2 regions of the Oceanobacillus sp. MO10714A genome follow, and region 1 is predicted to be linked to the other one. Evidence: riboswitches for the same ligand, from Rfam matches in the RefSeq annotation. Region 1 holds a riboswitch; the other holds the start of a gene.

Region 1 (7,701 bases):
GTGGATTTGGTGGTGGCGGAGGCGGTATCACCCGTGCTGGCCGCTCGCATAGTGGCGGTGGCAGGAAATTTTAAACAAATAATTATACGTAACGAGAAAGGACGGATTCCATGTCTTTTTTTAGAAATCAACTAGCAGACGTTGTGGAATGGCAAGAATTTAGAGATGATATGATTTTTTGGAAGTGGCCGAACCGGGAGATTAAAAAAGGCAGTCGCCTGATGATTCAACCTGGTCAAGATGCAATTTTCTTTAGTAATGGAAAGATTGAAGGGATTTTTGAAGAGGATGGGGAGTATAATATTGAATCGGAAATCATTCCCTTCTTATCAACTTTAAAAGGATTTAAATTTGGCTTTAACTCCGGCCTGCGTGTCGAAGTCCTATTTGTTAACACGAAGCAATTCACGGTGAAATGGGGAACGAAAAACGCAATCAACATCCCTTCACCCTCCCCCGCTTTACCGGGTGGAATTCCAATTCGGGCGAACGGGACATTTAATTTTAAAGTAAATGATTATGTGAGATTAATCGAAAATGTAGCAGGTGTGAAAAAGAAATATCTCGTGGAAGATGTAAAAATCCGGATTACTACCGTGCTGGATCAACTCTTAATGAAATGGATTGCGCGCGAAGGGAAGGATATGTTTAATCTGCAAGCAAATTCATTTGAAATCTCGCGTGGCATCCAGGAAGACCTTGATATGGAAATCTATGATTTAGGGCTTTCCATCACTGGATTTAATGTAAACAGCTTTAACTATCCGAAAGAAATTCAGGATATGATTACGAAAGCTGCTTCCCAGGGTATGGTTGGTGACGTTGCAAAATATCAACAACTTGAAATGACGGACGGTATAGCCTCAGGTAAAGTAAAAAGTGGCGGAACCGCATCTGACATGGCCGGGATGATGATGGGCATGAACGTTGCAAGTGAAATGATGAAAAACATGAAACAAATGAATCAACCGGACCAAAATCAACAACAGCAGCAACAAAATCAGCCAGCGACGAATAACCAGTCAACTGGCAATTCAAGCAAGCCCAACTTCTGTCCAAATTGCGGGCAGAAAACAGATGGAGCAAACTTTTGCTCGAACTGTGGTCTAAAATTGTAATCGAGAAAAGGTCGGCATATCGAATGCCGACCTTTTCTTTGTATTTATATTGGAGCCTTTATTCTTACTGAATCGTTACTTTCACCGTGCGTACGCCCCAGTTTGTTGCTTGCTTTTGCGTTGGGACGAACACATCTATTTTATTTCCACGAATTGCGCTTCCTGTATCTCCTGCAATCGCATGTCCGTATCCTTCCACATGAACGATACTTCCAAGTGGAATAACACTAGGGTCAACTGCGATTACCTTCGCATTTGGATTCGCCTTTAAATCGATTCCTGTACTTGTTACACCAGAACAGCCGTTACAGTCTGCTGTATAAGCGGTAGATGTAACTGTGAATGACTTATTATCAGGTTCGCTTGGCTTTGGTGTAGGTTTCGATTCCGGTTTATTTACAGCCGGTTCTTCCTTTTTCACCTGAACCGGTTTGCTTTCTTTCTGTTCCTCTTTCTTCTCTACTGTTTTCGTTTTAACCACTGCAGCTTGGGCTTGTTCTTCCTGTTTCGCTTTCTCAGCAGCTGCTCGTTTAATCTCTTCTTGGCGCTCACGTTCTGCTGCTTCTGCTGCAGCAATTTCTTTTTTCACTGTATCTTCCATTGTTTTTAAACGTGTATCTTCCCCTTCTAATTGCTCGACATAAGCAACTAGTTCCTCACGCTTATCATTTAAAGACGCTTTAACCGTCTCTTGTTGCTGCTTTTCCTGTTCAATCTGTGCACGTTCCGCTTCTTGCGCTTCATGCATTTGGTCTAAATCATTCAGCTTCTCAAGTGTTGAGTGCTGATGCGCTTCGACAAGTTCCATATCATCTTCAAGCTGTTCCATCAACATCGCATCTGAATCCATTACTTGATTGACAGCAGTTACGCGGCTAATGAAGTCTCCAAAGCTCTGAGAGTCAAAGATCACTTCAATATAATTAATTAGCCCGCCTGATTTCTGGTAGGATGATGCTCTTGTTTTCAACAAGTCAAAGCGTTCTTCAATACTTGCATTTAATCGATCGATTTCTGCTTGGAGGGTGTGAATCTCTTCTTTCGTAGTTTCAATCTCATATGTAATTTCCTCCACTTTTGCCTCTTTCTCTTGAAGAAGGTCTTCTAACCGATTGACTTCCTCGTTCAATGCTTTCATATCGTCATAAAGTTCATTGATTTTCTGTTCCCCAGCTGATAAGTTGTTCTGGATTTCTTTTCTTTCTTGTTGGATCTCCTCTAAATCACCCTTGCCACTAGCATGGACTTGTAAATGAAAGGTGCCTTGGATAAATAATAGAGAAGCTATCAAGGTGACGATTGTTAGCTTTTTCCTCAACCTTTTTCCCCCATTTCCATAGATTTCTAATTCGCAATCTATGGTTGCAGTATAACATCCAATCGTAACAAAAAGATTATGCTTAGATTACAATTAGATTTCAGGAGAAGTTTACATTGAAACAAAGGGGGAAGTACCCTTGCAGATGTTAATAACGCGATTCATTTCGCGGGCGCCTGGGACTGCGATTACTCGTACCACCGAAGAGTGTTTACACTAGCAAAACCAGCAGTCGCAGCAATGTACAAACTGTGACTCCGAGGCTAGTGCTAACAATTATAGTTATCCTCAGCATCTTCACTTAATAATTCTTTAACCGAGTTAAAAAGCTAAGGAAAAATAAATTCTCCTTAGCTTTAACATATTTCTATTAATTTTCTACAGTATTTGCTTGGAAGTTTGCTAGGGTTTGCGTGAGATTTGCTTTTTCTTCATCTGGTAATGGGATGAGTGGTAAGCGAACACTTCCAACGGGTACGTTGATTTCATTTAATGCTTCTTTTACCGGTGATGGGCTTGGAGCCTGGAATAAGGCTTTTACAACCGGCACGATGCGACGGTGGATTCCAGCAGCTTCTGTAACGTTACCATCAAGGAAGTTTTGGACCATCGCTCGCATATCTTTCCCAATCACATGAGCTGCGACCGATACAACGCCCGTTCCACCAACAGATAGAATTGGTAACGTCATGCCGTCATCCCCGCTATATACACTGAAGTCATCTCCAGTTTCTTCAATGATCTGAGATACTGCATCAAGATCTCCGCTCGCTTCTTTTACAGAGACGATGTTATCAACTTGGGACAAGCGGATAATCGTTTCAGGAGTCATGTTGACAGAAGATCTTCCTGGAATATTGTAAAGCATGACTGGTAAAGATGTGGACGCTGCAATTTGGCTGAAATGTTGATATAATCCCTCTTGAGAAGGTTTATTATAATAAGGTACGACAAGCATAATTCCATCGACGCCAATCGATTCAACTTCTCTTGTCAGTTCAATGGAGGCTCTTGTATTATTCGTGCCTGTTCCGGCAAGTACCGGTACTCTGCCATTTACTTCTTTCACTACATATTTAAATAGTTTAACCTTTTCTCTCGTCGTTAATGTCGGTGATTCACCGGTTGTCCCGGCCACAACTAAACCATCAGTTCCTGTATCGAGTAAATGTTCAATTAGCTTCGACGTTCTACCATAATCTACTTCTCCGTGTTCATCAAAAGGTGTCACCATTGCTGTTAGTAATCTACCAAAATACATTTATTTCACATCCCTTTCTTTTTTACCATCAATAAAAGCAAAAAAGCAATAACGGTTTGGGCCGCTATTGCTTTTCGAACGATGGATTGTTCTTTCGCTTGATAGCTCCCCATATAGTTGCCTATATGACAGATCTATACCTATTCGATACAGACCCAGCATCCGGAATTAATGAGCTTCCTTCTGCTTCGGCAATTCCCCCTTTCCATATGGTTCACTGGGTCTCATTCACCCTCCACATATGTACTAATGGTCACTGCAACCTCTATCCTTACTTTATCGTTTATAAAATAAGAGATATTTAATTGTTTTCACTACTATAACAAAGACTGTAAGAAATAACAAGTAACAGCAGCTCTTTACTACTATATTTATGTTATTTGCACCCTAACCGTGCATCTTTTACACAAGGAAACATCATTTAGTTATTTTTTCCTCACCAAATGTTCGTTAAATTAATCAAGCGCTTATTGACTGTTGAATCTCCGACCTGGGATTTACGAGTATTCTGATGTTACAATGGGAATCTTACAGCCAGTCACTCTAGGATAGGATTCGTTCACCAAATAACGATCCAATTAAGTCGACTGCTAATGTCCCCGTTTTATTTCGCTCATCAAGAATTGGATTGACCTCTACAAATTCAGCTGATGTAATTTTACCAGTTTCCGCAAGCATCTCCATTGCAAGATGTGCCTCACGGAACGTTACCCCGCCTGGAACTGGAGTGCCGACACCCGGTGCGTCCAAGGGATCTATTGCATCGAGGTCAAAGGAAAGATGCACCCCGTCTACCCCCTGCTCTTCGAAGTATTGATTCGTATCTTCAATAATCTGAGGCATGCCGATTCGATCAATTTCATGCATCGTGTACACGTTGATTCCTTTTTCTTTAATAAAATCTTTTTCACCAGGATCTAGGTCACGCGCACCGATGATAATAACATTTTCTGGTTTTACTTTTGGAGAATATCCACCAATTTCAGTGAGCCTTTCTTCGCCATAGCCTAACGATGCCGCAAGCGGCATACCATGGATATTTCCGGATGGAGACGTCTCAGGAGTATTCAGATCCCCGTGGGCGTCATACCATATAAGGCCAAGATTTTTATAAGATTTAGCTACCCCTGCTAATGTACCAATAGCCATACTATGGTCACCGCCTAAAATAAGCGGAAAAGAATCTTTTTGAATTACTTCTTCAATCTGGATCATTAACTGTTCACTTGCTTTATAAACCGCTTCCAAGTTTCTGATTCCAGTTTTCGGATCTGTCTTTAGTTTATCTCTACCAATCTGGATATCTCCTAAATCTTTAACGGTGTATCCCCTATTCTCAAGCCTTTCTATGATACCGGCATAGCGAATTGCACTGGGGCCCATATCGACTCCACGCCGTAATTGTCCAAGATCGATCGGCATTCCGATAATTGATATATTTCTCATGTGAAAAACCTCCAGTTGCCTTTTAAATATGTAATAACGAATCTCGTGTACCTATATATATATATTTTTATATATATTTTCAAAATATAAGAAACTATAAATAAAAATGCTGCGATAACTTAGGTATCCGGGGCTAGCCACGTCCGGCTCCAGCGTCCAGCAACTATCAAACTTCACACTCCTCCAATCGATAAGTCAACATCAACTCACTATCGTTCGTTGTGTTTCCTTTATCTCATTCCGGAGTGCTCCAGTTTGTACGTTGCTAAACGGGCGCTTCCGCCTTTGTTCAAATATAACTGGAACATAACCAGTCACACATTCGTTATGTTCCAGCCTAGTGAAAATTTCTCTATTTACTTAATACGTTATGAATGCGTTCTAGTGCCCAGTCTAGGTTTTCTTTGGTGATTATTAATGGCGGTGCGAAACGAATTGTATTCTCGTGGGTCTCTTTACAGAGAATTCCCTCTTCTTTCAGTGTCTCACAGAATCCCCGGACAGGGTGGTTAAACTCGACACCGATAAAGAGTCCTCGCGCCCGCACTTCCACTAAATCTGGATTATCGATTTTTCGTAATTCTTCAGCGAAATATTTACCAAGCTGAAGAGATTTCGTTACAAGATCCTCTTCCTCGATGACATCAATCGAAGCGATAGAAACCGCACAAGCAAGTGGATTACCACCAAATGTGGAACCGTGGGAACCAGGCGTAAATACATCCATGATTTCTTTGTTCGCAGCAATCGCAGAGACCGGCATAACACCACCGCCAAGCGCTTTACCCATGACATAAATATCCGGTTCTACACCTTCCCATTCACAGGCAAACATCTTCCCTGTCCGGGCTAAACCAGTTTGTACTTCATCAGCTATAAACAATACATTATTCTCATCACAGATCTTACGGATTTCATGTAAATAACCTTCTGGTGGTATAATAATCCCTGCTTCCCCTTGGATAGGTTCAACGATAATCGCTGCTGTGTTTGGGGTAATTGCTTTGCGAATAGCTTCCACTTCACCAAAAGCAACCTTTATAATCCCTGGTACAAATGGTCCAAAGTTTTTTGTTGCTGTTTCATCATTAGACAAAGAAATGGAATTGATCGAACGGCCATGGAAGTTACCCCTTGCAGCAATAATTTCTGCCTGATTATCCTGCACACCTTTTACTTCATAGGCCCAGCGCCGTGCAGCTTTGATTGCTGTCTCAACGGCTTCCACCCCAGTATTCATCGGTAAAACTTTATCTTTGCCGGTTAATTTCGCAATTCGTTCCGTCAACCTACCAAGAATATCATTATGAAATGCTCTAGAAGTCAGTGTTACTCGATCTGCCTGATCTTTTAATGCTTGAATAATTTTTGGGTGGCGGTGCCCTTGGTTCAGAGCGGAATATGCACTCAACATATCCAAATACTCATTACCTTCCGGGTCTTTCACCCATACCCCTTCCGCTTCAGAAATCACAATTGGGAGTGGATGGTAGTTATTTGCACCATACTGCTCCGTTTGTGAAATAATATCATCCGTTGTTTTTATCGTCATAACCCTTTTCCCCCTTATGTACTTTCATACTTCATTTAAAATATTGATTTGTTTGATTATAACATAAAACGAAACTTCAGTGGAATTTTTCGACTAAAATCTACTTTTACTGACATTGCGACAAGCACCGCGTTTTCAGTCGTGCTCTATTCCATAACTCTACGGACGATTCATCTTGATAGATCGTCTAGCTTCAGCTTTTGATATAGAAAAAGAAGTCAGAACATAATAATTCTGACTTCCTAAAGCGAAACTTCATTCAGTGGGGGGATTACAGACCGTTAATCCATAAACCTTATTCATTAGATAATTTTAATACATCGAGCAGTCTGAAAAAGATGCTTATGATAATCGCGACGATTGTTGCAAGGCCCATGCCTGTCAATGCAACCGAACCAATATTGATACTTGCACCACTGATCCCAATTCCAAGCACGATACACGTTAAAATGACATTTTGAGAATTATTATAATCAATCTGTGCTTCAACGAGCATTCTTAACCCGCTAACCGCGATGATTCCAAAGAGCAGTAAGGAAATACCGCCCATTACCGGTGTCGGGATGGATGATATTAATGCTGCAAGTTTTCCACAGAATGATAGAATAATTGCAGTAATTGCCGCTCCACCAATTATCCAAGTGGAGTATACTCTTGTTATTGCGAGTACTCCAATATTCTCACCGTACGTTGTGTTTGGGGTGGAACCGAATAAACTCGATATCATTGTTGAAATACCGTTACCTAATAGGGATCGGTCTAAGCCCGGGTCTTTCACTAGGTCTCTCTTCACGATATTCCCTGTCACAACTAAGTGACCAATATGTTCCGGGATTAAAACGAGTGCTGCTGGTAAAATAATTAAAATATCTGCCCAGTTAAACTCGATTTTGTAATATGTCGGCATTTGAATCCAAGCTGCTTCTTTCACCGCTGTATAATCAACAATACCGTATATAGTCGCAATGATATATCCAGTTACGATTCCCAGTAAAATCGGAATGAT
Region 2 (7,701 bases), on a different contig from region 1:
ATTAGCGGATATGATTACGAGAACAATCCTCCAAAGCGGCAATTTCAATGAAGCAGCTTCCCTCGTTACAGATAAGGAGGTTATCATAGCCTTTGAGAAACGTGATAATCTCGATGCAAATCTAGCCGCAGAGATTGCAGGTAAGACTGCTCGTTCACTCCTTCCAAGTTTCTATAAAATATATACAACCGATGAACCTAATCATATGGATGTTATCCATAGCCTGCATAGAGAGCAGATGAATAATAAAGACGATCTCCAAGTAATCGAACGAGTTATTGAGGAAATCAAAGCAGATCATGACGAACAAGATTGGAGGTAATAAGCTTGTTCTCCAGACGGCTCACGATATATAGCTTTATCTTCTTCCTATTTTGCTTAAGTGGGTCAGTAATTCAGGCGGAGGAAGCTTCAATTCATACAGAACGAATGGCCCTATACCGGAAGACGGAAGCAATCTCGCACATACCTTGGTATTATTTCGCTGCCATTGACAATTACGAACGGAATAAGGAAACGGCTACTGAAGATGAGCCACTTATTTCCATTACATTTGATGAAGAAAGCTGGTATGGGATAGGAAACTATCCGAAAAATTCGAATCCAGATATTATCAAGTTATTTAATGGTATCGGATTGGATGGAAACGGCGATGGCTTGGCAAGTCCTGAACAAGAAGAAGATGTTCTCTATACACTTGCTATGTTGTTGCTTCAAGAAGGTCCTACAAGGGATGATATTAAAATTGGATTATGGAAGCTTTATGAACGAGACTTAACGGTTAAATCAATTATGAACACCGCCAAAGTTTTCCAAACATTTAATGAAATCAATTTGACAGACCGGGATTTTCCCGTGGATATAAATTATAATTACAGTTATCGGAATACGTGGGGAGATAGGCGCGGATACGGCGGGCTTCGGATTCATGAAGGTACAGACATTTTCGCAGACTATGGAACGCCGATCAAGTCCACAACATATGGAGTTGTAGAAATTATGGGTTGGAACCGATTTGGCGGCTGGCGGATAGGGATACGCGACATTTATAATATTTATCATTATTACGCTCATTTGAGTGGCTTTAACGATGCCATTGAAATCGGAACAGTCGTACAGCCGGGTGATGTTCTTGGCAGTGTCGGGTCAAGTGGATATGGCCCACCAGGTACGTCCGGTAAATTCCCGCCCCATTTGCATTACGGCATGTACAAAGACGACGGCTATAAAGAATGGTCCTTTGACCCTTATCCTTATTTAAGAAGATGGGAACAGATGGCGAAAAACTAAAGAGGTTGGAAGAGCGCTTGCTCTCCAACCTCTTTAGTTTTAATTCATTTTTCCTTTATCACGGAATGCGTGCCATATACTTGCCGCTAATCCTCCCCATAGAATAATAATTCCAATAATCATCACTATGATTGCTGAAGCACTCATTATCTTGCCTCCTCGTCGTCATAATAGTTCTCATCTTTGTTAACTTCAACGTTTGCCTTCCATTTCGTCAAGGAGAGTAGTATCCCAATTATCAGTGCTGCTGCAGCAACAACCCAGCCTCCAAAGAATATAAACGTATCCGTATACCCTTCATAGTTCCCGGTAGGATTATCAAATAATTTCAGCAGATTTTGCTTGAATAAACCAAACATCATATACCCCATCACAATTGGTGTAATAACTGCTAAACTAATCGTCCACCACGAACCGAGCTGAATGTCTGAAATGGGGTTTGCATGGTCTTTTAACGTTTTCAATTTCCGTAAAATCCATGCAATCAGAACAACTTCCACTAATCCAAGTAAAGCGACACCGAATTGGTTAATGAAGTAATCAACAACATCAAGGAAGAATAAACCGCCTTGAGAAGCATAGAGCAAGGAAACAATCGCTGCAACCCCTCCACCGAAGAGGACAGCTTTCTTACGGGATACATTGAATTTATCCACCATTCCTGCAACATAGGTTTCTGTAATGGATAAAAGTGAGGTTAAACCAGCCAATGTCAAAGATATAAAAAACAGGAGTCCAAATAGTTCATTCATGGCAGGAAACTCATTAATAATTGCTGGAAAAGCAACAAACGCAAGTCCAACTCCACCATCAACAACTTCATCAATGGACACCCCAGCCTGTGTTGCCATAAATCCAAGAATACCGAATACACCAATCCCGGCTAATAATTCAAATCCAGAGTTCCCAAATCCTACAATAAATGCATTGTTTGTAATGTCTGATTTTCTCGACAGATAGCTAGAATAAGTGATCATTATGGCAAATGCGATGGATAAACTGAAGAAAATTTGCCCGTATGCAGCAATCCAGACATCAGGGGATAAAATTTGACTAAAATCAGGTCTAAAAAAAGCATCCAATCCACTTAACGCTCCAGGCAATGTCACCGCACGTACTACAATGATGAGAAACACAACGACAAGTGCTGGAATAAAAATTCGATTGGCTAGTTCAATACCTTTACTAACACCGCGGTACAACACGAACAAGACAAGCGCCCAAACAATAAGCAGCGGGAATAGTACACCTGGAACCATACTTCCTATCTGACCTGGACTTTCAGCAAGCTTTAAATACTCACCGAATAAAAACCCTCCCGTATCATCCCCCCAAGCAAGAGATAATGAGAAATAGGAGTAAGAAATTGCCCATGCAATAATGACAGAGTAGTAAGTCGAAATGATAAATGCAACAAGCACGCCCCACCAACCGATAAATTCAGTTTTCTTATTCATTCTCCTGAACGTTAACGGTGCAGAACCCCGATAGCGGTGCCCCATTGTGAACTCCATAATGAGAATGGGAATCCCAGCTGTTAACAGCGCAAATAAATACGGGATGAAAAATGCACCACCACCGTTTTCATACGCTACTGCTGGAAACCGCCAAATATTCCCCAAACCAATCGCCGATCCAACTGCCGCTAAAATAAAACCAGCCCTTGTTCCCCACTCTGAACGCGCCTTCATTTTTGTACCCTCCTTTTTCACTACGATTATGAGTGCTAGTACATCATTTTTATAATATTCTTACATTTACATCCGTATTCCACCTCCATTCTTATAAAACATGATGTATTCTTATAGATATTGCGATACCTTCCTATTTAGACGTATTTTCAATTAAAAAAGCATATCCCTTTTCATATAGAAAAAGGATATGCTTTTTAACGGTCTGTAATACCCCACTGAATGAGTTTCACTTTATTAGGCTTCTCTCATTGTATTATTGCGGTGGATGATAAATCCGATAATTACAATCAATCCTAATGTAATGATTAGTGGCAGAACTATCATATCCAACACACCCATCAACAAGAATCCTAACGCCGACACACCAGCAGCAAGCAGTGCATATGGCAGCTGCGTTAAAACGTGATCAATATGATTTGCACCCGCTCCTGTTGCAGAAAGAATGGTCGTGTCAGATATCGGTGAACAATGGTCCCCAAACACGGACCCAGCTAGTACAGCTCCAAGTGTTGGAAGTAATAGTACAGGATCAATCACCATCACAACTTCAGCACCAATAGCAAGCATAATGGTAAATGTTCCCCAAGAAGTACCGGTTGCGAGTGCCATTAAACCGGAAATAATAAAGAACAACACAGGTAAGTACATCGAACTAACATTTGCTCCATGAAGCAACTCTGCTAAATATGTTCCCGTTTCAAGGGATGAAATAATCGATCCTATCATCCATGCGAGTATTAGTATATAAATCGCAGGCAACATCGATTTCATTCCTTGGACAAAAATATTCCCGATGTTTGCTTTTGGCGGATCATGCATCACATGTAGAATAAGTCCAAGCAAGACCGCAATTGCTCCCCCAATCAAGAGAGACAGATTCACGTCAGTATTAGCAAACATAGAAAGGATGGTTACCTTACCTTCTGTTGCGATTGCACCTGTAATTAGCATCATTGATACAGTCGCTACGACAAGCACAACAATGGGTAAAATCAAATGATAGACTTTTCCTTTTGGATGGGCCTCAACCGTATCACCTAAGTCACCAGGGACCTTACTATTAGTTGGATCGATCAATTCACCTGTTTTCATTGCGCGCTTCTCATGTACCCGCATCTTTCCGATATCCATTTTCAAATAAGAAACAAGGAACACAAGTAAGATTGCTGACAAGGCGTATAAATTCATTGGAATCATTTTAATGAAAGCTTCCATTGGCTGAATACCCGTGATACCATTTGCTACAAAAATGGAGCTTAACAATCCAATAATAAATGCACCCCAACTGGAGATTGGCGAAAGCACAGTCATTGGAGCAGCAGTAGAGTCAATCAAATAGGCCAATTTCGCACGGGATATGTTGTGCCGATCTGTTACCGGCCTGGCAATTTGTCCAACTGCTAAACTGGCAAAGTAATCATCGATAAAAATAATAACACCGAGAACTCCTGTCATTAACTTTGCACCTGTACGAGTCTTTACATGTTTTAACATCCATTCTCCAAACGCCCGACTACCACCGGATCCTTGAAGAAAGGCCGTCATAATTCCCAATAAGAGCAGGAATGCAAGTAAGAATAGATTATCAACGTTAAGGGAACCATCTACCACAAATATTTCATAGAATACGAGCCATACTTCCTGCAAGGAATCTAGTATGTTGAATTCATGTATGAAAAAAGCACCCATAACAATTCCTGCCCCTAAAGAAAGCAGAATCCGTTTCGTGACAATGACGAGCACGAGCATTACAAGTGCAGGAATAAGGGAATAAAAAGTACCTACCATTTCGTCTTTCCTCCATTTTAAAAATTTCATAGCATAGAGTACAAGTTGAACGAATGGAAGGTACATATTCACATAAAAAAACAATGATAGAAAATAACCCATCATTGTTCCTTTAACAATATACGTTATCCTCCATTTCGATCAGTAGTTCTCCATGCAATGTATTAGCATGACAGTATGCCCCTTATTCAAAGACATACCAGCAAATAATAAGTTGACGCTTATTACGCTTCGGCAAACAATCCTTTCACTAACATTCAACGTTGTCATTCTCCTGTTGGCTACTCATATTACTCGCACCTCTACCTCACCGATCAAAAAGGCGACTATTCAATTCTGAACCTACTATACTAGATTATTCCGCATTCTGCAAGTCCCGGCCGATTTCATTCCTTGGGACGGCAATCGATGGACCGGAATTGCCTCCATAAAAATCAGGTACATCTCCAAGTATTGCACCCCCATCAATATAGATTTCTGCAGTTACTGTCGTCACTTCCGAAGTGAATGGAATAATGACTTGTACATCTGCTTCCACATCCAAATAAAAGGAAATCCATACCCCGTTAATACCGAACTCTGTCTGTTCCCTTGTAATATTGGTTCGCACTGTGCCAATCACTTCCAAATTAATCGGTACTTTCGGTCCGAGATTGGCTAAAACGGTGTTCCCTGTAACTTGCCCTAAAGGGATTTCTACTAGGGTAGGATCATCATTAATACGATCCGTTGCCCCTTCCTCATACGGGAAAGGCTCTTCATCATCATGGAAGATCGGATCTCCCCGATTTAAACGGTGAAAGTATTCCTCTACCCGATTGGTTGCATTCCGAGTTATTTCACTCATAGCTGCTGGATCCACGGAATAAGCGGCAACATTTCCATTATTATCATATGTAATATTCGCTATATCTGAAAAATTATAGTCCTCCGTGAAACTAACTGCACGATTAATCGCCCGGGTAGCGAATTCATTCGTCTTTTCCGTTGCAATTTCCATTAACGTTGGCTTAATTCCCTTATCGATAACCATAATGCTCACAAGAATCGATATCGTAAAGATAATGACTGTAAGTATCAATATGATTTGCGCTGGAGGTGAGCCAAATTTTCTAGGGATACGTCTCTTCCGCATGTAAAAACCCCCTCACATCATGCTTATGCAACGATGCAAGGGGTTAGACGTGCTAAACTTATGAAATAAGAAGAAGAGCCTCCCTTCCCGTCATTCCTTCTCTCCAGCCGTATTCTTTCGATGCATCCGTAATTTTCTCGAGTGGAGCAGCGAGTAATTGGTCAATCGTCCGCACGCCTATCGCTCTCCCTGCAATTACCTCCCTTTCCCGCAACTTCGGAATCTCATTGAAAATATCCACATCCAGTGCAGCACACATAATATAGCCGACTTCGTTTGAAACCGTGAGTAATGTCGTCTTTGGCAGTTCGACACTTACTGCTGTGAACTGCATCCCTTCAATTTCAATTGGATTAACAGTAATCATCTCCGGATGCCTCCTTTAGTTACATAATAAAGTATGCAAAAGCAGGCTCCTCTGTCACAATCGGCATCTTAAGGCTGCGGTGTTTTATTTCTTAACGTATCGAGTAATAAATCCCTTAAAAATTCAGGTAGGAAATATTGTTTCATTTCTGATTTGGCAATTTCAGGGAGAAGGCGACCGAAAGTAAATGTATCGGCAGTAGCAATGCGATATGTTTTCTGCTTTTCCACAGCTGAACCATCACAGAACGTTACCCCAGTCACTGCTTCCGTTCCGTTCGCCCGTAGTGTCGTAGATATGGATAACCCAGCAAAAAGCATTCTGCCAATGACTTTCCCGCGGAAACCGAATCCTTTCAATTGAATCTCCATGAAATCTTTCTTCAAGGAAGCACGGATCACTTCAATCAATTCATCTCCCCTCAAATGCACGACAACTGGGTTGATCGGATGCGGACAAATCCGGTGGATATCACCGTAAGTGACCATTCCTTTTGGCAAGCCGTCAAGCAGAAGTCCAGCATTCAACAAAGATGCATCAGCATCCGTCCATTTCCGTACTGTTTCCGTCAAATCTTGCATCATCGGCACATCGCTAAACCAGTCCGCTTGAAACCCTTCTTCTAGATAAACAACTTCTGTTCCCAATATTCCAGAAGCTTCTTTTTCCAATTCAGTAAGCAGCCCTCTCGTATCTTCATCTTCGGGATAGCTTGATACATCTGTTGTATAAGCCTCTTTTTGGATGAGCTCCTTTTTATCATGATCATATGTTAAGATAACTTCGCCAACATACATACAATGCTTGCCAGCAGCAGTGAGAAGACTGTTGTTCACATATTCACCGGTCCGCAACAGATGGTGAGTATGCCCTCCAATAATAACGTCGATATCCGGGAATTTCCGCGCAATCGCTTCATCTTCACTAATTCCTAAATGGGATAGAAGAATGATAATATCCGCTTCTTTCTTTAAAGAGGCCAGCTGTTTTTCCAACTCTTCAAAGGGGGAAGTTAGGTACCAGCCGAGTAGCCCGTAAAAAGCATTGAACGGAGCAGTAAGCCCGATCATTCCGATCCGTACTCCCGATTCCGTCTGGATAATTCGAGTATCGTGCAGCCATGCAGGTGGATTATGTTCTTTATGCTTCAAGTTCGCACAGACAACTTCAAATTCCGCCCCGTCGTATAAATGATATAAATCATCATGGGATAGTGTAATCCCTTCGTTGTTCCCAAGTGTGATGACATCATAACCGACCTCGTTTAAAAGCTTCACATTCGCCTTTCCCATCGAAGCCTCCGATATTGGATGAACACGGTCCATATGGTCACCAACATCAACTAAATAATGGGCATCCTCCCGAGCGATACGATTCTTTTTCATATCCTTTAAATAGCCAGCTGTCCGCGGCCACTGGCTGAAATC

The links. A riboswitch is a leader RNA that binds a small molecule or an ion and turns the genes downstream of it on or off. The one in region 1 is predicted to bind lysine.
Region 2: linked by a shared signal. The riboswitch ahead of SPD53_RS15775 (Na+/H+ antiporter NhaC family protein) and the one ahead of dapA (4-hydroxy-tetrahydrodipicolinate synthase) in region 1 are both predicted to bind lysine.

What each region holds. Positions count from the first base shown of each region.
Region 1 is NZ_JAXHDC010000035.1:9,164-16,864, reverse strand. Features, by position in the region: gene SPD53_RS14740 (TPM domain-containing protein) at 1-74, shown strand, start outside; gene SPD53_RS14735 (SPFH domain-containing protein) at 111-1,118, shown strand; gene SPD53_RS14730 (PcsB-like coiled-coil domain-containing protein) at 1,183-2,436, opposite strand; gene dapA (4-hydroxy-tetrahydrodipicolinate synthase) at 2,807-3,697, opposite strand; lysine riboswitch at 3,792-3,973, opposite strand; gene rocF (arginase) at 4,241-5,143, opposite strand; gene SPD53_RS14715 (ornithine--oxo-acid transaminase) at 5,496-6,695, opposite strand; gene uraA (uracil permease) at 6,991-7,701, opposite strand, start outside.
Region 2 is NZ_JAXHDC010000041.1:13,585-21,285, forward strand. Features, by position in the region: gene SPD53_RS15755 (YhcN/YlaJ family sporulation lipoprotein) at 1-322, shown strand, start outside; gene SPD53_RS15760 (M23 family metallopeptidase) at 328-1,290, shown strand; gene SPD53_RS15765 (methionine/alanine import family NSS transporter small subunit) at 1,330-1,437, opposite strand; gene SPD53_RS15770 (sodium-dependent transporter) at 1,437-2,981, opposite strand; gene SPD53_RS15775 (Na+/H+ antiporter NhaC family protein) at 3,219-4,772, opposite strand; lysine riboswitch at 4,910-5,085, opposite strand; gene yunB (sporulation protein YunB) at 5,128-5,907, opposite strand; gene SPD53_RS15785 (YunC family protein) at 5,966-6,274, opposite strand; gene SPD53_RS15790 (bifunctional metallophosphatase/5'-nucleotidase) at 6,343-7,701, opposite strand, start outside.